Regions from separate parts of the Sphingomonas sp. Xoc002 genome, predicted to be linked through region 2. Evidence: predicted binding sites of a transcription regulator. Region 2 holds the regulator's gene; each other region holds the start of a gene.
What was found. Region 2 encodes LexA, which represses DNA repair genes until DNA is damaged. Its sites were predicted from a motif close to GTTCCNCNCTTGTTCT; they were not measured.
Positions count from the first base shown of each region.

Region 1: the regulator LexA is predicted to act here: its motif matches at 5,120-5,135, upstream of ACQR50_RS12855 (DUF3072 domain-containing protein).
Region 3: the regulator LexA is predicted to act here: its motif matches at 4,935-4,950, upstream of ACQR50_RS04315 (ImuA family protein).

Region 1 covers NZ_CP191175.1:2,830,316-2,838,152, reverse strand. The annotation lists gene ccmC (heme ABC transporter permease CcmC) at 146-871, shown strand; gene ccmE (cytochrome c maturation protein CcmE) at 969-1,403, shown strand; gene ACQR50_RS12875 (heme lyase CcmF/NrfE family subunit) at 1,400-3,334, shown strand; gene ACQR50_RS12870 (redoxin family protein) at 3,331-3,870, shown strand; gene ACQR50_RS12865 (cytochrome c-type biogenesis protein) at 3,867-4,244, shown strand; gene ACQR50_RS12860 (tetratricopeptide repeat protein) at 4,208-4,870, shown strand; gene ACQR50_RS12855 (DUF3072 domain-containing protein) at 4,875-5,087, opposite strand; gene ald (alanine dehydrogenase) at 5,444-6,550, opposite strand; gene ACQR50_RS12845 (Lrp/AsnC family transcriptional regulator) at 6,680-7,123, shown strand; gene ACQR50_RS12840 (amidohydrolase) at 7,304-7,837, shown strand, end outside.
Region 2 covers NZ_CP191175.1:2,397,329-2,405,165, reverse strand. The annotation lists gene ACQR50_RS10870 (citrate synthase) at 1-466, opposite strand, end outside; gene gltX (glutamate--tRNA ligase) at 469-1,869, opposite strand; gene ACQR50_RS10860 (ComEC/Rec2 family competence protein) at 1,966-4,068, shown strand; gene lexA (transcriptional repressor LexA) at 4,175-4,855, opposite strand; gene ACQR50_RS10850 (molybdopterin molybdotransferase MoeA) at 4,911-6,053, opposite strand; gene moaC (cyclic pyranopterin monophosphate synthase MoaC) at 6,151-6,618, opposite strand; gene trpC (indole-3-glycerol phosphate synthase TrpC) at 6,615-7,391, opposite strand; gene trpD (anthranilate phosphoribosyltransferase) at 7,388-7,837, opposite strand, start outside.
Region 3 covers NZ_CP191175.1:907,992-915,828, forward strand. The annotation lists gene ACQR50_RS04305 (error-prone DNA polymerase) at 1-2,450, opposite strand, end outside; gene ACQR50_RS04310 (Y-family DNA polymerase) at 2,450-4,237, opposite strand; gene ACQR50_RS04315 (ImuA family protein) at 4,155-4,919, opposite strand; gene ACQR50_RS04320 (SOS response-associated peptidase) at 5,396-6,022, shown strand; gene ACQR50_RS04325 (MBL fold metallo-hydrolase) at 6,025-7,005, shown strand; gene ACQR50_RS04330 (aldo/keto reductase) at 7,002-7,832, opposite strand.

The DNA of each region.
Region 1 (7,837 bases), 430 kb from region 2:
GGAGGGGTGGCCACAAGCGATGGTCTCTGTGAGACACCATACCCTCCCCAAACCCCTCCCGCCTGCGGGAGGGGCTTAAGAAGAGGGGCTGCTTGCCGCAAACACGGATGACGCGCCTGAAAAACCGCCTTACAGTCCTGTCATCGTGGCCAGTCTACATATCCTTGCGAACCCCGCGCGTTTCCTGAAGATCGCTCGTCCGCTGACCGGGATTTTCCTGGGGCTCGGCATCGTGCTGATCGCGGTCGCGGTCTGGGCGGGGCTGGTGATGACGCCGCCCGATTATCTTCAGGGCGAGACGGTGCGCATTCTCTACATCCATGTCCCCGCCGCCTGGCTGGGCATGGGGGGATGGAGCGGCATCGCCATCGCCAGCCTGTCGCTGATCGTGTGGCGGCATCCGCTGGCGCAGGTCGCGGGCCGCGCCATTGCCTGGCCGGGGGCGGTGTTTACCGCACTTTGCCTCGCCACCGGATCGATCTGGGGACGGCCGACCTGGGGGACATGGTGGCAGTGGGACGGGCGGCTGACCTCGATGCTGCTGCTGCTGTTCGTCTATCTGGGCTATATCGCGCTCGCCCGTGCCGATGCGGATCGCGGCGGCGACGGGCGGATCCCGGCGCTGTACGGGCTGGCGGGCACGGCGTTGCTGCCGGTCATCCGCTATTCGGTGGTATGGTGGAACACGCTGCACCAGGGCCAGTCGATCGGACTGACCGGCTCCAGCATCGACCCATCGCTGCTCTGGCCTTTGCCCATCGCGCTGGGCGGCTTCACCTTTCTGTTCGCGGCCATCGTGCTGATGCGGATGCGCACCCTGTTGGCGCAGGCCAAGGCCGAGGCGCGGATGCGGCGGATGGCGCGCGCATGAACCAGATGAGTTTCGTGGCGGCGGCCTATGCGGTCATGCTGGGGGGCGCGGGCGCGCTGACCCTCATCAGCTATCTGGCGATGAAGCGCGCCGAGAAATGACGCCCAAATCCCAACGTCTGACGCTGGCGCTGCTGGCGCTGGCCGCGATCGTCGCGGCGGTCCTGCTCGCCATGTCGGCGATGAAGGACCAGGCGGCGTTCTTCTACACGCCCTCCGACGCGAAAGCACAGGGCCTGCCGCTGGGCAAGGCGGTGCGGCTGGGCGGGATGGTCGAGGCCGGATCGGTCCACCGCGCGCCCGACGGGGTGACGGTGCGCTTCGTCGTCACCGACGGCAAGGCGACGACACCCGTGACCTTTGCCGGGATCACCCCCGACCTGTTCCGCGAGAAATCGGGCGTGGTGGCCGAGGGGCAGTTCCAGCCCGATGGCCGCTTCGTCGCGACCAACCTGCTCGCCAAGCATGACGAGAAATATATGCCTCCCGAAATGGCGGGCAATATGCACGAGAGCCGGAGCCTAAAGCCGTGATCGCCGAAGCGGGCTTGGCCGCTCTTTGGTTCGCCGCGATGCTGGCGGGGTTGCAACTGCTGCTCGGCGTGCTCGCGCTCCGGCGCAAGGATGTGGCGGGCGAGCAGGCGATGGCGGCGATCGGGCCGGTCGCGATTCTACAGGGCGCGCTGGTCGCCATCGCCATGGGTGCGTTGATCGCGGTGTTCCTGAACACCGATCTGTCGGTCAAGCTGGTCGCCGAGAACAGCCATTCGGCCAAGCCCTGGATCTACAAATTCGCCGGAGCCTGGGGCAATCACGAAGGGTCGATGCTGCTCTGGGTCACGATCCTGGGCGCGGGCGGCGCGCTGGTCGCCTGGAAGGAACGGACGCTCGACCGGGCGACCCATGTCGCGACGCTGGCCGCGCAGGGCGCGATCGCGCTGGGTTTCTATGCCTTCCTGCTGTTCGCATCCAACCCGTTCGCGCGGCTGAACCCCGCGCCGATCGAAGGGCAGGGGCTCAATCCGTTGTTGCAGGACCCCGGTTTGGCCTTCCACCCGCCGACGCTTTACGCGGGCTATGTCGGGCTGTCGGTCGCCTTTTCCTTCGCGGTCGGTGCGCTGGTGACGGGGCAGGTCGGTCCGGCCTTTGCGCGGGCGATGCGGCCCTGGGTGCTGGGCGCCTGGGTGCTGCTGACCATCGGCATCACGGCGGGCTCCTATTGGGCCTATTACGAGCTGGGCTGGGGCGGCTGGTGGTTCTGGGATCCGGTCGAGAATGCCTCGTTGATGCCGTGGCTGGCGGCGACGGCGTTGCTCCATTCGGTCAACGTGCTGGCGGCCCGGGACGGCTTGCGGGCGTGGACCGTCATGCTGGCGGTGGTCGCATTCTCCATGTCGATGATCGGCACCTTCCTGGTGCGGTCAGGCATTTTGACCAGCGTCCATGCTTTTGCCGTCGATCCCCGGCGCGGGGCGTTCATCCTGGCGTTGCTGGGTATCTATATCGGTGGCGCGCTCGCGCTGTTCGGCGTGCGGATTGGGCAGGTGCGGGCTGGGCGCAGCTTCGCCTTCGTCAGTCGCGAGGGCGGTCTGGTCGTCAACAACCTGCTGCTGTCGGTGATTCTCGGCATCGTGCTGATCGGCACGCTCTATCCGCTGGTCGCCGCCGGGTTCGGCGTGCGGCTGTCGGTCGGGCCGCCTTTCTTCCACGCCGCCGCCGGACCGATCGCGCTGGCGCTGGTCGCCGTCATGGCGGTCGGGCCAGCCCTGCGCTGGCGCAGCGATGACGCGGAGGCGGTGCTGATCCGGATGCTGTGGCCGATGGTCGCGGCGGCGGGGACCTTTGCACTGATGCTGACCCTGACCGGGGGCATGGGCGTGTTGTCGCTGCTCGGCCTGTCCTTTGGCGTGGGGCTGATCGTCGCCAGCGTGCTGCCGGTCACCCGCCGCAACTGGCGGCGCACGCCCTTGCCCATCTGGGGCATGGTCGTCGCGCATGTCGGGCTGGGCGTCAGCATGATCGGCATGGCCTGCGACAGCGCCTTCACCGCCGAGCGGCTGGTCGCGCTCTATCCGGGGCAGGCGACCATCGTCGGCCCGTGGCGGGTGGAGCTGAACCGCATCTATCCCATTATCGGCGCGAACTGGTCGGCGCTGGAGGCGCGGCTGACCGCGACCCGCGAGGGCGACGGAGCCACCTTGCGTCCGCAGCAGCGCTTCTTCACCGATCCGCCGACCACGACCAGCGAGAGCGCCATCGCGACCCGCTGGGACGGGCAGCTTTATACCGTTCTGGGGCAGCAGGATGCCGCGACCGGCCGCTGGCAGTTGCGACTGTGGTGGAAGCCGTTCGTGACCTTGATCTGGCTGGGCGGTGCGCTGATCGCCTTGGGCGGCGTGCTGGCGCTGGTCGGGCGGTGGTTCAAGGCATGGCAGCAACGACGGCGGGAGGCTCTGTGGGGATGAAGCGCGCGCTGATCTGGTTGCCGCTGGGGCTGTTCGGAGTGTTCTTCGCGGTGGTCGCGGCCGGGTTGATGCGCCCCGCCGACACGACGGTCCATTCGACCCTGGTCGACAAGCCGCTCCCGGTCTTCCAGCTGGAGCCGATGGTGCCGGGCAAGCCGGGCCTGGCGAGCGGCGACTTCAAGGGCGGCAAGCCGCGCCTGCTCAACGTCTTTGCCAGCTGGTGCATCCCCTGCATCGCCGAGGCGCCGCAGCTGATGGCGCTGAAGGCGCGCGGCGTGCCGATCGACGCCATTGCGATCCATGACAAGGGCCCCGCCATCGCCGCCTTCCTGCGCCGCAACGGCGACCCTTATGCCGCGATCGGCGACGACAGCCGTAGCCGGGTGCAGATGGCGCTCGGTTCGTCGGGTGTGCCGGAGACCTTCCTGATCGACGGGCGCGGGCGGATCGTGCGGCAATATATCGGCGACATCCGCGCCGATCAGGTCGACCAGATCGTCCGCGACGTAGCCGCTGCGGGGGCCGCCGCGCGATGAGCCTGTCGCTCGCCCTGTTGCTGGCGGTCGCCACGACCACGCCCGATTACGGCAACACCCAACTGCCCGACCGTCAGGCCGAGGCGCAGGCGCGCGCCCTGATGGGCGAGCTGCGCTGCGTCGTGTGCCAGGGCCAGTCGATCGCGGACAGCGACGCCGACATGGCCGCTGATATGCGCGCCCTGGTCCGCCAGCGGATCGCGCGCGGCGAAAGCCCGGAGGCGATCCGCGCCTGGCTGATCGAGCGGTACGGCGATTATGTCAGCTATGACCCGCCCTTGTCCGGTGCCACGGCGTTGCTCTGGGCGACGCCGATCCTGTTGCTGGCGGTCGGCGCATGGATCGCGCGATCCAGCTTTCGAAAGCGCCGCTGATGGGCTGGCTGATCCTGCTGCTGATCGCCGCCGGAGCCTTGGGCGCGGCGCTGTGGCTGCGGTTTCCGCGACCGCTCTTGACGATGCTCGGGGCCGCACTCGCACTGGGGGGCGTGGGCTATGCTTGGCAGGGGCGGCCGACCCTGGCGGCCAGCGCGCCCGCGCCGCGCCCCGATGCGCTGCTCGACAATGACGCGATTTCCGAGCTGCGCGGGCAGCTGATCGGGCGTTATGGTGGCGAGGCGGCGATGTTCACCGCCGCCGATGCCCTGTCGCGTTCGGGCAACAGGCGCACGGCGGTGCAGATCATGCTGGGCGCGGTCGGCGGCGACCGGACCAGCGTTCCCTACTGGACCGAGCTGGGCAACGTCCTGTTCGCACATGACGGTTATCAGATGTCGCCCGCCGCTCGCTTTGCCTTTCGTCGCGCGCGGACGCTGGGGCCTCGCGACCCGGCGCCGTTCTTCTTCGAGGGGCTGGCCTGGATGCGGGCGGGCGATTTTCGCAAGGCACGCGTCTTCTGGAACCGTGCCCTGGCGCTGTCGCCCGCCGATGCGCCCTATCGTCCGGCCATCGAGCAGCGGGTGATGCTGCTCGATCAGGCCATTCGGATGATGGGGGAATAGGGGCTTACTGGCCCCGGCCGGTCTTTTCCTGAAGCGCGTCGATCCGCTTGGAGGCGTCGGCCTTTGTCAGCGTATCGTCGAACGGCTCACCTGCTTCTTCGGACAGGGTCTTGAGATAGCTGGCCTGCGCGCCGGTCATCTTTTCGTCGCCGGTGGTCCAGTCATCGGGGTCCTTCTCGGCGTTCGAGAAGGGTTCGGTCTTGGGGTTATCGGTCATCGGATGATCCTTTCGGGGGGATCAACGGCGATGTTCCAGTTTTGTTTCTTTGTTTGGTTCGCGCGGAGACGCGGAGCCGCAGAGAGGTTCGGGATGGGATCGGCGGTGGGAGTCCGTTCCGCCGGAGGCTTCGCCGCACCCTCGATATGGGAGGACAGCCTGGCGGCTGGATTCGCCATCTCCGCGCCTCCGCGTCTCCGCGCGAACCTACTCGGGCCCTCGTGGCGTGGGGCAGGGCGTGCGCTTTTCGCTCAGCGTGAACGAAGCGGCCGCAAGCTCTCGAGTCCGTCCAACCTGAGCGAAGTCGAAGGCCATGGCCCGGATCGACTTCGCTCAGTGCGAACGGCAGGAGCGGTTTAGCCCGCCCAGGCCTCGAACGGCAGGTCGAGCGCTTCGGCGACCGCCGCGTGGCGGATCTTGCCGCCCGAGACGTTCAGGCCGTTCGCCAGATGCGCGTCGGCCTTCATCGCGGCCTCGGCGCCCATGTTCGCCAGCTTCACCGCGAAGGGCAGCGTCGCGTTGTTCAGCGCGAAGGTCGAGGTGCGGGCGACCGCGCCGGGCATGTTGGCGACGCAGTAATGGATCACGCCGTCGACCTCGAACACCGGGTCCTGGTGGGTGGTGGCATGGCTGGTCTCGAAGCAGCCGCCCTGGTCGATCGCGATGTCGACCATCACCGAGCCGCGCTTCATCGTCTTCAGCATGTCGCGGGTGACCAGCTTCGGCGCCGCCGCGCCCGGGACCAGCACCGCGCCGATGACGAGGTGCGCGTTCTTCACCGCGGCCGCGATCGCTGCCTTCGACGCATAGGCGGTCTTGATCTGGCTGGAGAAGAACATGTCCAGCTCGGCCAGACGATCGTTGTTGATGTCATAGATGGTGACGTCGGCGCGCAGGCCCACCGCCATCTGCGCCGCGTTCACGCCCGAGACGCCGCCGCCCAGGATCGCGACCTTGGCCGGTGCCACGCCCGGCACGCCGCCGAGCAGGATGCCACGGCCGCCCTGCTGCTTTTCGAGATAGTGCGCGCCGACCTGCACCGCCATGCGGCCCGCGACTTCCGACATCGGCTTCAGGAGCGGCACGCCGCCGCGGGGGCTGGTGACGGTTTCATAGGCGATGCAGGTCGCGCCCGACTTCATCAGGCCTTCGGCCTGCGGCTTGTCGGCGGCGAGGTGGAGATAGGTGAACAGGACATGGTGCGGGCGCAGCATCGCGACCTCGACCGCCTGCGGCTCCTTGACCTTCACGATCATCTCGGCCTGCTCGAACACCTCGGCGGCGGTGGCGACGATGCGCGCGCCCGCGTCGACATAGTCCTGGTCCTCGAAATCAATGCCGGTACCGGCCTTGGTCTCGACGATCACCTCGTGACCGGCAGCGACCAGCTCGGCGACCGATGGCGGGGTCAGGCCGACGCGATATTCGTGGTTCTTGATTTCCTTGGGAACACCGACGCGCATGATGAACTCTCCTGAAAAAGCGTTGCCCCAATAATAGCGCCGATGGGGTGGGAGAGGTGTGCAAAGCGGTCCCGCCGCATCGTATAATTTGGGATATTCGTGCGTCTTCGGCGGGTGTATCGGGATGAAATGTCCGACGCGATCGACCGCCGCATCTTGGCCCAGCTGGCCCGCGATTCCGACCTGACCAGCGCCGCGCTGGGCGAGAAGGTCGGCCTGTCCGCCAGTGCCGCGCATCGCCGCGTGGCGCAGCTTCGCGAAAGCGGGATCATCGCCGGATATCGCGCGATCCTGAGCCATGAGGCGCGCGGGCGGCCGTCGACCGTCATGGTCAACGTCACGCTGAAGGACCAGAGGCAGGATACCATGGCGGCGTTCGAGCGCGAGATCCTGCGCTGTCCCGAAATCGTCGAATGTTTCCTGATGAGCGGCGAGGCAGATTACATGATCCAGGTCGAGGTGCGCCGCGACGACAGTTACGAGCGTATCCACCGCGAGACCCTGGCCCGCCTGCCGGGGGTGACGCGGCTGGCGTCGCATTTCGTGATTCGCGAGGTGGTGCGGCGGTCGTAAAGGGGCATGTTCCTCCCCTGCAAGGGGAGGTGGCGCGCGCAGCGCGTCGGAGGGATGTCCCCCTCTCGATAGCGCGACACCCCTCCGTCAGGCCTGACGGCCTGCCACCTCCCCTTGCAGGGGAGGAATGATGACGGCGCCCGCTTCCCACCTTCGCCTTCAGCCGATAGGGATCGGCCCATGGTAAAGCAGGCTTCCCCCTCCCGCATCCTCCGCGCCGCACTGACCGCGCTGGCAATCGCGCTGACCCCGGCTGCGGCCTTCGCCGATGCGCTGGTCGACAATGTCACGGGCCTGACGCTCGACAAGGACGGCAAAGTCGTGCGCTTCACCGGCCTGCTGCTGACCCCGGACGGCAAGGTCGTGAAGCTGCTGGGCGCCAAGGACAAGCGCCCCGAAAAGCTCGACTGGCGGGCGGACATGAAGGGGCGGGTGATGCTGCCCGGCTTCGTCGATTCGCATGGGCATGTCATGGCGCTGGGCTTCCGCCAGATCGAGCTGGACTTGGGCAGCACCAAGTCGCTGGACGAGGCGAAGGCGCGGATCGCCGCCTATGTTGCAGCCAACCCCGAGCGGAAATGGATATTGGGCGGCGGCTGGAACCAGGAAAGCTGGGCGCTGGGTCGCTTCCCCACAGCCGCCGATATGGACACCGCCGTCGCCGACCGTCCCGTCGTCATGGAACGCGCCGATGGCCATGCGCTCTGGGCCAAC
Region 2 (7,837 bases):
GCACCGGATCATGGATGTCGGTCGAATCGTGGTAGAAGGCTGACAGCGCGCCGACGACGCCGCACATGATCGCCATCGGGTGCGCATCGCGGCGGAAGCCACGGAAGAACGCCGCCAGCTGCTCATGCACCATGGTGTGGCGCGTGATGGTGGTGGTGAATTCCGACAGCTCGCCCTGGTTGGGCAGTTCGCCGTTCAGCAGGAGGTAGGCGACCTCCATGAAGCTGCTATTCTCGGCCAGTTCGCCGATCGGATAGCCGCGGTGCAGCAGAACGCCTTCGTCGCCGTCGATATAGGTCAGCTCCGACCGGCACGACGCGGTCGAGGTGAAGCCGGGATCATAGGTGAAGGCACCCGTCTGGGCATAGAGCTTGCGGATGTCGACCACGTCCGGGCCGATCGAGCCCGACATGACCGGATAGTCAAAGCCCTTGCCGCCGATTTCGAATTTCGCGGTGTCGCTCATACTCAGTGATCCTTCCTATCTGCGGTCATCTGGTCCGCGATCCGCCCCAGGCTTTCCTCGCGGCCCAGCAAAACGAGCACGTCGAAGATTCCCGGGGACGTCTTGCGTCCGGTCAAGGCAGCGCGGAGCGGCTGGGCGACCTGACCGAGCTTCACGCTCTCGGCTTCGGCCACCTTGCGTACCGCGTCTTCCAAAAGCTCCGTATCCCAGTTGTGCACCGCGTCAAGCGCGGTGTGAACGGAAAAGAGAATGCCCCGTGCCTTATCGTCGAGCAGGCCGGTGGCGGCGTCGTCCAGGCTCAACGGACGGGTCGCGAAAAGGAAGCGCGCGCCATCGGCCAATTCGTTCAAATTCGCCGCGCGCGGCTTCAGCGACGGCATGGCGGCGGTCAGCAGCGCGACATCCTCGACACCCATCCGCTTGGCGGTCAGCTCTGCCAGACGCGCGTCGTCGGCTTCGCGGATATAATGGCCGTTAAGGTTTTCCAGTTTCTTCAGGTCGAAGCGCGACGGTGCCTTGCCGACGGCGGCGAGGTCGAACCACTTCACCGCCTCGTCCCGCGCGATGATCTCGGCATCACCATGGCCCCAGCCCAGGCGGAGCAGGTAATTGTCGAGTGCTTCGGGCAGGATGCCCATCTCGTCGCGATAGGCCTCGATGCCCACCGCGCCGTGCCGCTTGGAGAGCTTGGCGCCGTCCGATCCGTGGATCAACGGGATATGCGCATAGATCGGCTCGGCCCAGCCCATCGCCTTGTAGATCGGCAGCTGGCGGAAGGCGTTGTTCAGGTGATCGTCGCCACGGATGACATGGGTCACGCCCATGTCATGGTCGTCGACCACGACCGCCAGCATATAGGTCGGCGTGCCGTCCGACCGCAGGAGGACCAGATCGTCCAGCTCGGCATTCTGCACGGTAACGCTGCCCTGTACGCGGTCCTCGATCGTCACCGCCCCCTCGCGCGGCGCACGCAGGCGGACGACGAAGGGCTGGCCCTCCGGCGCGGTGGCGGGATCGGCGTCGCGCCAGGGCGAGCGGATGCGCAGCGGCTGCTTGGCGGCCTGTGCGGCTTCACGCTGCGCGGCGATTTCTTCCTGCGTCATGTAGCAGCGATAGGCATGGCCCCGCTCCATCATCTCGCGGGCGACCTCGGCATGGCGGTCGGCACGGGCGAACTGGAACACGGCCTCGCCGTCCCAGTCCAGGCCCAGCCAGCGCATGCCGTCCAGGATCGCGTCGATCGCGGGCTGGGTCGAGCGGGCGCGATCGGTATCCTCGATGCGCAGCAGGAACTTGCCGCCATTCGCCCGCGCGAACAACCAGTTGAACAGCGCGGTGCGCGCGCCGCCGATGTGAAGGAATCCGGTCGGCGACGGCGCGAAACGGGTCACGACTCCGCTCATGGTCGATCCGGTGGCGATATCATGTGTTGCGCTCAACCGCGCATACTCCCAGCATAAGATTCGATGGCCCAGTCAGCCGCCGCAGCCCCTAGCACCATGCGTCCGCGCCGCCAAATGCCGCGCCTTTGCAGGGCCGAGCAATGGGCCGAGGCCGAACGGAACCAGATCCCGTTATGGACGCCGGTGATGCTGGGGGCCGGGATTGCGGCGTGGTTCGTGCTGCCCGATCCGCGCGCCTGGGCGGCGGTGATGCTCGCCGCCGGGGGCGCCGGGCTGGGGGCGGCGACCCTGTCCGATGGCGGACGGGTGATGCGGGCGATCGGTCTGGGCGCGATGCTGGTGGTGGCGGGTGTGCTGCTGGCCTGGGCGCGTGCCGAGTCGGTCCGGGCGCCGGTTCTGGCGCGGCCGGTGATGGCGGACATGATCGCCGAGGTGGAGACGGCGGAGCCCTTGGCGGCGCGGCAGATCGTCCGGCTGATGCTGCGACCGGTTCGGGCGCGGGACGGACGCGATCGGGTTTTGCGTCTGCCGCCGCGCATCCGGATATCATTGCCGCAGGAGGATGCGCCGGTGAGATTGGGGCCGGGTGCACGGGTCCGCTTGCGGGCGCGGCTGATGCCGCCGGCGGGACCGGTCGCGCCCGGAGGCTATGACTTCGCGCGCGCGGCGTGGTTTCAGGGGATCGGTGCCACGGGGCGCGGCTTCGCGCCGGTACAGCTACTGCACCGGACCGATCAAGGTCCCGGGTTGCGCCAGCGGCTGTCGCAGCGGATCACGGGCCAGCTTCCGGGCAGCGCGGGCGGCATTGCGGCGGCGCTGGCCACGGGCGATGTCGGCGCGATCGCGCAGGACGATGCGGAGGCGATGCGGCGGGCGGGTCTGGCGCATTTGCTGTCGGTCAGCGGCCTTCACATCACGGCGGTCGTCGGGATCGTCATGGTGCTGACGATCAGGCTGCTGGCACTTTGGCCCTGGCTGGCGCTGTGGGTTCGACTGCCGTTGGTCGGTGCAGCGGCCGGAGCCGTTGCCGCCGTTGGATATACGTGGCTGACCGGAGCGGAGGTTCCGACGATACGCTCCTGTGTTGCGGCGATGCTGGTGCTGGCGGCACTGGCCATGGGCCGGGAAGCGATGACCCTGCGCCTCGTCGCGGCTGGGGCGCTGATCGTGCTCATCTTCCGGCCCGAGGCATTGGTGGGGGCCAGTTTCCAGCTCTCCTTCGCGGCAATCACCGCCATTGTCGCGCTTCATGAGCATCCGGCGGTTCGCCACTGGCTGGGGCCGCATCCCGACTGGCCCTGGGCGGCGTTGCGGCATCTGGGCGCGTTGCTGCTGACCGGCCTGGTGGTCGAGGCGGCATTGATGCCGATCGCCGTCTATCATTTCCATAAGGCGGGGCTTTACGGCGCACTGGCCAATATCGTCGCGATCCCCTGGACGACCTTCATCGCCATGCCGCTGGAGATGATGGCATTGCTGCTGGAGCCCATGGGGCTGGGCGGCCCATTCTGGTGGTTGTTGGGACAGGCCCTGGGCCTGTTGCTGAAGCTGGCGCATGCGGTGTCCGCCATGCCGGGATCGGTGGTCGCCTTGCCCGTGGCGTCGGGATGGGCGTTCGGGCTGGCCGTCGCGGGGGGATTGTGGATCGCGCTTTGGCGGACCCGGTGGCGATGGCTCGGGACGCCCATGTTGATCGCCGGTATATGGGTCATGCTTGCGGCGCCTGCACCGGACCTTATCGTCACCGGCGACGGTCGACATGCCGGGATCGGTACGGGGCATGGCATGGCGCTGCTCCGTGACCGGGCGGGGGATTATATGCGGACCACCCTGTCCGAGCTCAGCGGCACCGATGCCGAGCCGCTGGCGCTGGCCGATCAACCGGCGGCGCGTTGCGGGCGGGACATGTGCGTGACCGTTTTGGAGAAGGGCGGGCGGCGGTGGCGGATCGCGGCGACGCGCAGCGGTTATCCGGTGCCATGGACGCCGTTGGTGGCGCTCTGCGGTCGGGTGGACATCATGATCGCCGACCGTCGGCTGCCCGATGCTTGTCATCCCCGCTGGTTAAAACTGGACAGCGCTGTTTTGAAGCGGACCGGCGGCGTCTCCATCCGGCTCGATCCACCCATGGTGCAGACGGTGCGCCAACCCGGCGATCGCCATCCGTGGTCGGTGACGGGGCAGAGGGGAGGGCGATAGGCCCCCTATCGACCAAGGGCGGTGTATTCGACAGCCCCAAATCGAGACTGCGAGCAAAGCCATCCAAAGCCGGATCAGGACCTTCTAAGATGGCTTTGCTCCGCCCTCACTCGTAGCGGCGCAGGATGCCCGACAGCTTGCCCTGTACCCGCACCTGCGCGGGCGCATAACGCTGTGGATCATAGGCGCGGTTGGCGGGGTCGAGGCGGACCATCGAACCCTCACGCCGGAAATATTTCAGCGTCGCCTCGCTATCGTCGATCAGCGCGACCACAATCTGTCCGTCGCGCGCCACATCGGTACGGCGGATCAGCGCATAGTCGCCGTCGAGGATACCTGCCTCGACCATCGAATCGCCCGATACTTCCAACGCATAATGTTCGCCCGAGCCGAGCAATGCGGCTGGCACGGCCAGCGTCGAACTGCCCTCGAACGCCTCGATCGGCAAACCGGCGGCGATCCGGCCATGGAGCGGGATTTCGACCACGTCATTGGCAGGCTCGACCGCCGGACGTCGGGCGGGCGCACGGACGTTGCCGGATGCGGGTTCGGCCACCACGGCCTTTTCCGGCCGGTCGGGCATCCGCAACACTTCCAGCGCGCGGGCGCGATTGGGCAGGCGACGGATGAAGTGGCGTTCCTCCAGCGCGGAGATCAGGCGGTGGACGCCCGACTTGGACTTGAGGTCCAACGCCTCCTTCATCTCCTCGAAGGACGGCGAGACGCCGGTTTCCTTCAAACGGTCGTTGATGAAGCAGACAAGCTCATGCTGCTTTGCGGTGAGCATCGCGATCCTCCGTCCAGAACAGACGTGGAACTTATATGGAACGTTTTGGCTTGCGTCAAGCGAGCATCAGGATTTCCGCCGAGTCGCCCATGGCGGCGGCGGGGGCATGCGGCGGGCGGACGATCAGGCACGTCGATCGCGCCAGGGTCAGCAGCATCGAACTATCTTGGATGGCCGCCGCATGGACCCGCCCGTCGATCATCGCGGCACGCAGATAGTCGATGCGCGGGCCGTTGGCGGGCAGATCCTCGCCCAGCACGGCGGGGATGGGCTTGGGCAGAGGATCGGCAGCGCCCGCCAGATGTGCGATCAGCGGCCGCACGAACAGCGTTGCGGTGACGAAGGCCGAAACGGGATTGCCGGGCAGGCTGAGCACCACCGTCTCGCCGAGCCGTCCCGCCATCATCGGCTTGCCGGGGCGAAGCGCGATACGCCAGAAATCGACGCTCCCCCCCGCCGCCTTGAGCGCGGGCTGGACCAGATCATGATCGCCGACCGAGGCGCCGCCGGTCGTGACCAGCAGATCGGCCTCGACCGACGCAAAGGCGTCGCGGAGCTTGCCGAGATCATCGGGCAGGATGCCAAGATCGATGATCTCGACCGGCAGATCGGCCAGCATCGCCGCCAGCATGACGCCGTTCGATTCGGGCAGGGCGACGGGATCGGTGCTACCGGGCGGGACCAGTTCGTCGCCGGTCGCGGCGATCGCGATACGAACGGCCGGTCGGACGGGCAGGACGGCGTGACCGCCGGTCGCCGCCACCGCGATGCGCGCGGGGGTCAGCCTTTGCCCGGCAGCGATCAGCGTTGCACCTTCGGAAAAGTCCAGCCCGCGCCGCCGGACATTGCGGCCCCGATGGGCGGGGCCTTCGCCTGCCAGCGTCAGGACCGCGCCGTCGCGCGCCGCTTCCTCCTGGATCAGGACGGTGTCGGTCCCTTCCGGAAGCACCGCACCGGTAAAGATGCGCGTCGCCTGTCCTCGCTCGACCGAACCGGTAAAGGGTCGCCCCGCCGCGCTTTCGCCGATGACGGTCCATGGCCCCGGCATATCCTGAAAGCGGATCGCATAGCCGTCCATTGCCGACAGGTCGTACGCGGGCTGGGTCCGCCGTGCGGTGACGTCACGCGCGACCCAGCGTCCGGCAGCTTGGCGCAACGGCAGTTCGACGATGGAGCGTTCGCTGGCCAGGGCGAGCAATCGGGCCTGGGCTTCGGGGACGGGGAGAAGAATGACGGTCGCTCCTTTTGGCCCAAGGACGCTTTTCCGCAGCGTCCGTTCCCCGCGATCGGAGGCGTCAGGCGTGCCAGTCGCCCGACTTGCCGCCGGTCTTGGCGATCAGGCGAATATCGCCGATCGTCATGCGCTTATCGAGGGCCTTTGCCATATCGTACACGGTCAACAGCGTCACCGACACGGCGGTCAGGGCCTCCATCTCGACACCGGTCTGGCCCGCCATGGCGGCAGTGGCGGTGGCGGTCACGCCGTCCTCGTCCAGCGTCAGATCGATCTCCACCTTGCTCAGTGGCAGGGAATGACAGAGCGGAATGAGGTCGCTGGTCTTCTTGGCGGCCATGATGCCCGCAACCCGCGCGACCGCCAGCACATCGCCCTTCTGGACGCTGCCCGCGTGGATCGCGGCGGCGGCGTCTCGCGTCATGGTGATGCGACCTTGCGCCACCGCCTGTCGTGCCGTGACGGCCTTGGCCCCGACATCGACCATGCGCGCCGAGCCTTCTTCGTCGAGATGGGTGAGGCCGGTCATCCGATCAGCGCGCGGGTCGCCGCCTCGACGTCATGCTGGCGCATCAGCGCTTCGCCGACCAGGAAGCAATGAATGCCGTGCGCAGCCATCGCGTCCAGATCCTCGCGGCTGGTCAGCCCGCTTTCGGCGACGAAAGTGCTGCCCGCAGGGGCATGCGCGACCAGTTCATAGGTCCGCTGAAAATCGACGGTGAAGTCCCGGAGATCACGGTTGTTCACCCCGATCAGCCGCGACTTCAACCGCGCGGCGCGCTCCATCTCGGCGGCGTCGTGCACCTCGACCAGCGCGTCCATGCCGCACTCGATCGCAGCGGCCTCGATCTCCTGCATCTGGGTGTCGTCCAGGGCTGCGACGATGATCAGGATCGCGTCGGCCCCCAGTGCGCGCGATTCGTGCACCTGCCAAGGGTCGACCATGAAGTCCTTGCGCAGCACCGGGAGCGATACTGCCGCGCGCGCCTGTTCCAAGAACACGTCCGCCCCCTGGAACCACCGCTCGTCGGTCAGCACCGACAGGCAGGCCGCGCCGCCCGCTTCATAGGCGCGGGCATGGGCGGGAGGATCGAAATCGGCGCGGATCAGGCCCTTGGAGGGGCTGGCCTTCTTGACTTCGGCGATCAGCGCATGGCCGGTCTTGGCATCGAGCGCGGCACGGAACCCGCGCGGTGCGGAGACGGTGGCGATTTTGGCGTCCAGATCGGCATGCGACATGGTCGCCTTGCGCGCGGCGACATCGGCGCGCTTGGTTTCCAGGATGCGGTCGAGCATCGTCATCGGTAAGCAATCCATCGATCGAGAAGCGCCGCGGCCGCGCCGGTGTCGATGGCGCGGGCGGCGGCGACCGCGCCTTGCGCCAGGTCGGTGCTATGCCCGGCGACCAGCAGCGCGGCGGCGGCATTGAGGAGAACCGCGTCGCGATACGCGCCCGGCTCCCCGGCGAGAAGACGGCGAAGCGCCTCGGCATTGTGCCGCGCGTCGCCGCCACGAATGGCGGTAATGGGATGGCGGGGGAGGCCCGCATCCTCCGGAGTAATGGTTGCGGGGGCGGTGATGTCGCCGACCGAGACCGCGATGCTGGGACCCGCACCGGACAGTTCGTCCAGCCCTTCCTCGCCCGACACGACCAGCGCCGCCTCGGCGCCCAGCTGCTCCAGCGCCTCGGCATAGACGGTCGCATAGTCGGGACGCGCGATGCCGATCAGCTGCCGCCCGACATGCGC
Region 3 (7,837 bases), 1.5 Mb from region 2:
GCCGCACCATGCGCATTGGCAAGGCCGCGCACCTGGCGCAGTCCGAGCCGCACGGCGAGATAGTGGCCGGGTGTTTGTTCTAGCGTACAGTCCCAGCGGCTGGCGTTGATGCAGGCCGGCCTTACCTCGACGCCGTGCTCGCGCGCGTCGCGGACGACCTGGGCGGGCGCGTAGAAGCCCATCGGCTGGGCGTTGAGCAGCGCCGCGCAAAACACGTCGGGATGATGATGCTTCATCCAGCAACTGGCATAGGCGATCTTGGCGAAAGAGGCGGCGTGGCTCTCGGGGAAACCGTAGGAGCCGAAACCCTCGATCTGCTTGAAGGTCCGTTCGGCGAAGTCGCGGGGGTAGCCGCGCGACACCATGCCCTCGACCAGCTTGTCGTAGAAGTGGCTGACCCCGCCGGTGAACTTGAACGTCGCCATGGCGCGGCGGAGCTGGTCGGCCTCGACCGCGGTGAAGCCTGCACCGACGATCGCGACCTTCATCGCCTGTTCCTGGAACAGCGGCACGCCGAGAGTCTTCTCCAGCACCGCGCGCAATTCGGGGCGTGGGTAGTCGGGCTTCTCACGCCCCTCGCGGCGACGCAGATAGGGGTGGACCATGTCGCCCTGGATCGGCCCCGGTCGCACGATCGCGACCTCGATGACGAGGTCGTAGAAGCGCGCCGGCTTCATGCGCGGCAGCATGCTCATCTGCGCTCTGGACTCGATCTGGAAGGTGCCGAGCGTGTCGGCCTTCTGGATCATCGCATAGACGTGCGGGTCATCGTCCTGCAGGTCGGCCATGCCGACCGCCACGCCCTTGGCTTCCTCCAGCAGGTTGAAGGCCCGGTTCATGCAGCCGAGCATGCCCAAGCCCAGCACATCGACTTTCATGAACTTCAGCGCATCGATATCGTCCTTGTCCCATTCGATCACCTGCCGGTCGACCATCGCGGCGGGCTCGATGGGTACGAGATCGTCAAGCCGGTCATGGGTCAGGACGAAGCCGCCGGGATGTTGTGACAGGTGGCGCGGTACGCCGATCAACTGGCGCGACAGTTCCATTGCAAGGCGCAGCCGCCGGTCGTTCATGTTGAGGCCGAGCTGGGTGACTTGTTTCTCGCCGACGCCCTCCTGACTCCACCCCCAGATGAGGCCGGCGAGCGCCTTGGTCAGGTCCTCGGGCAGGCCGAGCGCCTTGCCGACCTCGCGCACCGCACCGCGGGCGCGGTAGCGGGTAACGACGGCAGTCAGCGCAGCATGATTGCGGCCATAGGTGTCATAGATCCACTGGATGATCTCCTCGCGCCGCTCATGCTCGAAATCGACGTCGATGTCGGGCGGTTCGCGGCGTTCGCCGGAGACGAAGCGCTCGAAGAGCAGCTCATGCTTGATCGGGTCGATGCTGGTGATGCCGAGCACGAAGCAGACGCAGCTGTTGGCGGCGGAGCCGCGCCCCTGACACAGGATGCCCCGTCTGCGGCTTTCCGCGACGATGCTGTTCACGGTGAGGAAGTAGGGCGCGTAACCCAGTTCGCCGATCAGAGCCAGTTCATGGCCGATCTGCTTGCGATAGGCGTCCGGTACACCGTCCGGGAACATCCGTTCGACCGCTTGCTCGGTCAGCCGTTCGAGTGCGCCTTGCGCGGTCAGCCCTTCGACCACCCGTTCATGCGGATATTGATAGCTGAGTTCGCCAAGGTCGAAGGTGCAGGTGCGCGCGATCGCAGCGGTGGCGTCTATCGCATCGGGAAAGGCGGCGAAGCGCCGCTCCATCTCGGCCGGGGATTTGAGGTGCCTATCGGCATGCCGCTCGCGCCGGTAGCCGAGCGTGTCGACCGTGCACTTCTCGCGGATCGCGGTGACGACGTCCTGCAACAACCGAGCCTGCGGGGCATGGTAGAGGATGTCGCCGAGTGCGACGGCGCGGACCCCTGCCTCGCCGGCCAGCGCGGCGAGGTCGTGCAATCGCAGCGCATCGTCGGGTCGGCGGCGGAAGGTTAGACCGCAATAGCCGCGCCCGCCGAATGTCTTGTGCAGATCGACAAGATGGCGGTCCGTCATCTTGTCGGCCTCGTGCGGGAGCAGGATCGCAATCAACCCCTCATTCCAGGCAACCACATCCGCCCAACCGAGCGTGCAGCCGCCCTTGCCCGCGCGCGACTTGCCCAGCGTCAGTAGCCGGGTGAGCCGCGACCAGGCGTTCTTGTCGGTTGGATAGAGCAGCAGCGCCCGCCCATCGTCGAGATCGACGCGCGTGCCTGCGATCATCCGCACGGCAGTGGCCTTCTGCGCCTCCCACCCGCGCACCAGTCCGGCGACACTGCCCCGGTCGACGATTCCGAGCGCGGTGTGGCCTTGCAGCGCGGCTGCGGCGAAGAGTTCGTCGGGGCTGGAGGCGCCGCGCAGGAACGAGAAATGGCTCGTCACCTGAAGCTCGACATAGGTCGTGGTGGGGGCCGCCATCAGCCGAATAGCCCGTGGAGGTACCAGCTGAGATCACCGGTTGCGGCATCGACCCCGTCGCCGCGGCGGAACAGCCAGAAGCGTGCGCCGGTGTCGTCCTCGACCCGAAAATAGTCGCGCACCGCCCAGACCTCGCCGTCGCGCCGCCACCATTCGCCATGGATGCGCTCCGGACCATCTCCGGCCACCACCGCATGGACCTGCCCGCGCCAGGTGAAGCGGCGCGGCGGTGCGTCGGGGAGGAGGGCGAGCACGCCGGTCAGCGGCTCGGGCCGGCTGAGCAGCCGTACCGGCCGGCGCCAGGCCGGCCAGCCAGTCGGCGCGGCGAGCGGCGGCGCGCGGCGTACCGCGCGTTCGGGCACGTCGCTCTCGACTGGCGCGGCGGTGAACAGCGCCGCCTCGCCCACCCGGCCGGCGATCTGGTCGACAAGCGTCGCGACGTCGGGCACCGCTGCCTCGCCGGTCAGGTCGCCCGCTACCGCGGTAGCACCCAGCGGATCGGTCCGCGTCGCGGCGAGGCGCATCGTCTCGATCCCGTCACCCGGATCGATCCGCTCGATGCGCAGGTGGAAGAGGCGGGCGAGATGCACGACATCGCGGGTCGCGCGCGCGGTGCCGATCGCGAGCCGCTGCTCGCTGCCGTCGATCCGGTCGAGCAGCAGCACCAATGTGCGCACACCGCGCCCGCGCGCCTGCAACAGCATCATCATGTCGGCGAGCAGGTCGGCGATCACTTGCTCAATCGCCTCGGCGGTGCCGATCGGCTCGAGCAGCCGGCGCTTTGCGACCGGCGTCTCCTCGGGCACGACCGGCACGATCGGTTCGGGGACACGCCCCAGTGCCTCGTCGAGGCGGCGGACACTCGCCATGCCTAGCCGCCGGGCGAGCGGCCCGCGTGGCAGCGGCAGGAGATCGGCGATCCGGTCGAGCCCAAACCGGTTCGCCGCCGCTGTTGCTTCCGGGGTCAGGCGGAGTGCGGCAGGAGGTAAGGGAGCCAGCGCTTGGGCTTCTTGTCCGCCGGGAACCAACAGGATCGCGTCGCGACCGAAGCGAGCGAGGGCATGCGCTGCGCCCGGCGTGGAGGCGACCGTCACACGCGCGGTCAGGCCGAAACGTCGGCAGAACCGGACCAATCGCTGGCAGAAGCGCGCTTCGCCGCCGTGCAGATGTGCGACGCCGTTCAGGTCCAGCCACAGTCCGTCAGATCCGCTGACCGCGGCGGTCGGTGTCCAGTGGCGCACGGCATGCAGCGCCAGATCCGCCAGCAACGCCGCATCTGCCGCCCGGTCGGCGGGGCGGATGTCGAGATCAGGAATCAGCGCCCGCGCCTGCGTCACCGCCATGCCCGGGGTCAGTCCGAGCGTCATCGCCGCCGGGCAAGCGGCGGCGATGACCTGTCGCTGGCCAATCTGCTCGGCCAATACCAACGGCACGAGATGTGACGCGGGTACTGGCGCTAATGCTGCCCGAGGCTGGCCCGGTGCGCTGGAGTGTTTGAACGGATGGTCCGCTGCCTCGGACCGGCGACCCAGTTCGCGCATCGGTGGGCGCTGGTGCAGCGGCAGTGCCGCTACCTGCTCCTCCACCGTTGTACGCGCCGCGCCTTGCTGCGCCCAGCGCGCACCGGGACGCCAGCCGCCGCCCCGTGGCACCGAGCAGGCACCAGGGTCATCGTCGACCGGAAGCATAGGCGCAGGCCTCGGTTCAGGCAGCGCGCGCGGCCGCTCCAGCCGCCGCAGTCGCTCGATCGCGAGATGCGGCAGGTAGAGCGAGGCGACCCGTGTCATCGCATGCCTCCAAGTCCATCGTGAAGCCCGGGCCACCCCGTTGGCGCGCCAGCTCGACCATCCACCGAGCGCGGCCGACCCCGGGGGCGGGGAGCGGCGTGGACGGTGCACAGGCGATCCGCCACCGCGTCATTGCCGCCGACAGCTCGGTCAGTGGGCAGGTGCCCTGTCGGCGCCAGCGGCGTGAAAGCAGGGCAGGGGTATTTCCCGTCATCGCCGCCAGCTGCAGTCGCCGGGTCGCAACCATGTCGGCGCGCTTTACCTCACCGACGACCGCTGCAAGCCCGCCATGACGCAAGCCATCCTCCATGACGGCCAGAACGTCCTTGTCCTCACGTACCTCAGCGAAGAACAGCGTGGCAGGGCTGAGTCCGGCCTGTTCGAGACCCGGCGCATAGAGGTCGAACCGGGTGAGCGCCCAGAGCACCCGGCGGCCGCTTTGCGCCGCCGCGCGCGCGGCAATCCCCACCGCGAACAGCGTGGCAGCCGCATCGTCGGTAAGGGTCGGTGTCGCCGAAGACGTCTCGTGCAGACCCCCGAGCGCCAGGCCGCCGCCCGTCAATCGCTTGTCTATCGCCTCGATGCCGAAAGGCAGGACTGCACCCTCACCGCCGCCTACAGCGCCTATGGCGCCCCGCAGGCGGGCCAATGTTTCGAGGGGTGGGGCGGTAGAAGACATCATTGCTGCGACTCATATGTTCGCTATATGTTCCGTTGATTCCGCAGGCGGGTCAAGGCGTTGCGCAAGCGGATCGATAATCGCAACGGGACAAGATCGTGGCAGACGAGAGCCGTAAAAGGGGCAGCCAAGAAGGCGGGGCAGGGGCCGATCACGATCATATCGGGCGGCGCCTGCGCACGTTGGAAGAGTGTGCATTGCACAAGCGCACGCTGCGTCTCAACTGTCCATAATGCGGTCACGTCCGCGTCTTCGATGCCGTTGCACTCTGGTGGCTGTTTTACCGGCGAGGATGGGACGGCACACTCGGATTGGTAGGGCGGCGGCTATGTTGTTCGGCATGCCAGGCGCAGGGACACACCCAGCGTCCCCATGTGGTGATCGGCCGGGACCAGCCCACTGGTGCCGCTCTGCCCTATCCGGACGCCGCGACGTGGAAGAACCTTGTTTCGCGCTATCGGTCGTGATGGAACAGGCGAATGTGTAATCTTTACAACATCAAGGTCGATCCGCGGACCTATTTCGACGCGCTTGCTGCAGTCGACGATGCGAGCAACACGCTGGAGGTCGAGAAGGATTACGCGGCGCCCGGCAAACCCGGCTATGTCGTTCGTGTCGAGGAGGGCCGACGGGTGCTCAGCACAATGCGCTGGGGCTTCCCAACCCGCAAACCGCGCAAGCGCCCGGCGCGCGAGGGGGAACTGCCCTTTCTCTACGACTGGTGGACGAACGCCCGGAATATGCAGAGCAATATGTGGAAGCCGTGGCTGCTGAAGGCGGAGCATCGCTGCTTGGTGCCCTTCACCCGCTTCTCCGAACCCAAGGCAGCATCCGATCGGAAGGCGCCAGGCGACACCAACTGGTGGTTCACCATCGAGGATCAGGCGGTGCCCTGCTTCGCCGGGCTATGGAAGGTCGATCAGGATCATGACCGGGTCTATGCCTTCTGCACGACCGAGCCCAATCCGCTGGTTGCGCCCAAGCATCCCAAGGCGATGCCGGTCATCCTCCTGGCCGAAGATCAGGAACGGTGGCTGACCGCACCGGTGGAGGAGGCGCTCAGCTTACTGACCGCCTATCCCTCGCAGCTAATGAGCGTCGCCTGACCGTGGCCCGCAACCGCTATTATAACGGGCCGCCGAGCGATCACTTCGACGGTACCCGTTTTTTCAATCCGGGCCAGCCCAGCACCGATCGAGGCTTGCGCGCCATCCTGCGCTGGAAGCTGGCGGGGGCTGCTGCCAAATGGCCGAAGTCGGTGCCGGTCACGCCCGCCAGGCCCGAGGCGCGCGTCGATGGCCTGTGCGTGATGATGGTCGGTCATGCTTCGCTGCTGATCCAGGCGGCGGGGGTGAACATCCTCACCGATCCGGTCTGGTCGGAGCGCGCCAGTCCGTTCCGCCGCGTCGGGCCGAAGCGGGTGACCGCGCCGGGGATCGCGTTCGACGACTTGCCCCCGATTGATGTCGTGCTGCTGAGCCATGCGCATTACGACCATCTCGATGTCGACACGCTGCGGCGCCTTCAGGCCGCGCACGACCCGCTGATGGCGATGCCGCTCGGCAATGATGCGATCGTCCGGGCGGCGGTCCCGGCAGCGCGGTGCATGAGCGGCGACTGGTGGGAGCGGCTCGACCTCGGCGGCGGCATCGTGACGACGCTGACCCCGGCCAATCATTGGTCAAACCGCTGGCCGAGCGACACGCGCATGACGCTGTGGAGCGGGCATTACCTGGACACGCCGGCGGGCTCGATCTGGTTTGTCGGCGACACGGGCTATGGCGACGGACGCATCTTCGGCGAGGTTCGCGAACGCCTAGGATCACCTGACGTCGCCCTCATCCCGATCGGTGCCTACGCGCCGAGGTGGTTCATGGCCGCACAGCATGTCGACCCGGCCGACGCCGTAAGGATTTTCAACGATGTAGGGGCAGGGCGAGCGCTGGGTATTCACTGGGGCACGTTTCAGCTGACCGATGAGGCACGCGAAGAGCCCGTTGAGGAATTGGCCACGGCATTGCGTGCTGCGAGTATCGCACCAGAACGCTTCGTCGCGGCCGAAGCGGGCGGTGTTTACCGCTTGGCCTAGAGCATCTCCAACGGCACGCGGCTCTTGGGGCGGGGGAACAGCTTGTCCAAACGATCAAGGACGCTTCCATCGAGGGTCAGGTCAGCCGCAGCCCGATTGTCGCGCACATGCGCAATTCGGCCAGCCTTCGGAATGGCGATGACGTTGTCGCGCGCCAACAGCCAAGCCAACGCTAGCTGGGCGGGTGTCGCACCGATTTCGTCTGCAAGGGAGCATAACCCGGCATGGCCGACGAGGCGGCCCTGCTCGACGGGGCTGTACGCCATCGTCGGGATTACATGTTCGGCAAGCCAGGGCAGCAAGTCGTGCTCGGGACCGCGCCGGGTCAGATTGTAGAGGATCTGGTCGGTTGCGCATGCCTCGCCACCGCTGGCGACCAGCTCTTCCATATCATCGGCATCAAGATTGCTGACGCCCCAACGGAGAATCTTGCCCGCCTCGACCAGTCGCTCCATCGCATCTACGGTCTCGCCCAAGGGCACATTGCCTCGCCAATGCAGTAGGTAGAGGTCGAGCCGGTCGGTGCCGAGCCGCGCGAGACTGGCCTCGCAAGCGCGGGGCAAGCGATCGTGCGACGCATTTTGTGGGTAAGCCTTGCTGACAAGGAAGACCTGATCCCGCTTGCCTTGAATCGCCTCTCCGACGAGCCGCTCGGACTCGCCATCGGCGTACATTTCTGCCGTATCGATCAACGTCAGACCGAGATCGATACCTCCGCGCAGGGCAGCAATTTCTTCTGATCGGACTCGCCGATCCTCAGCCATCATCCAGGTGCCTTGGCCAAGCGCGGGGACAGTGGTGCCGTCAGGCAAGCGGATCGTCTTCATGGCAC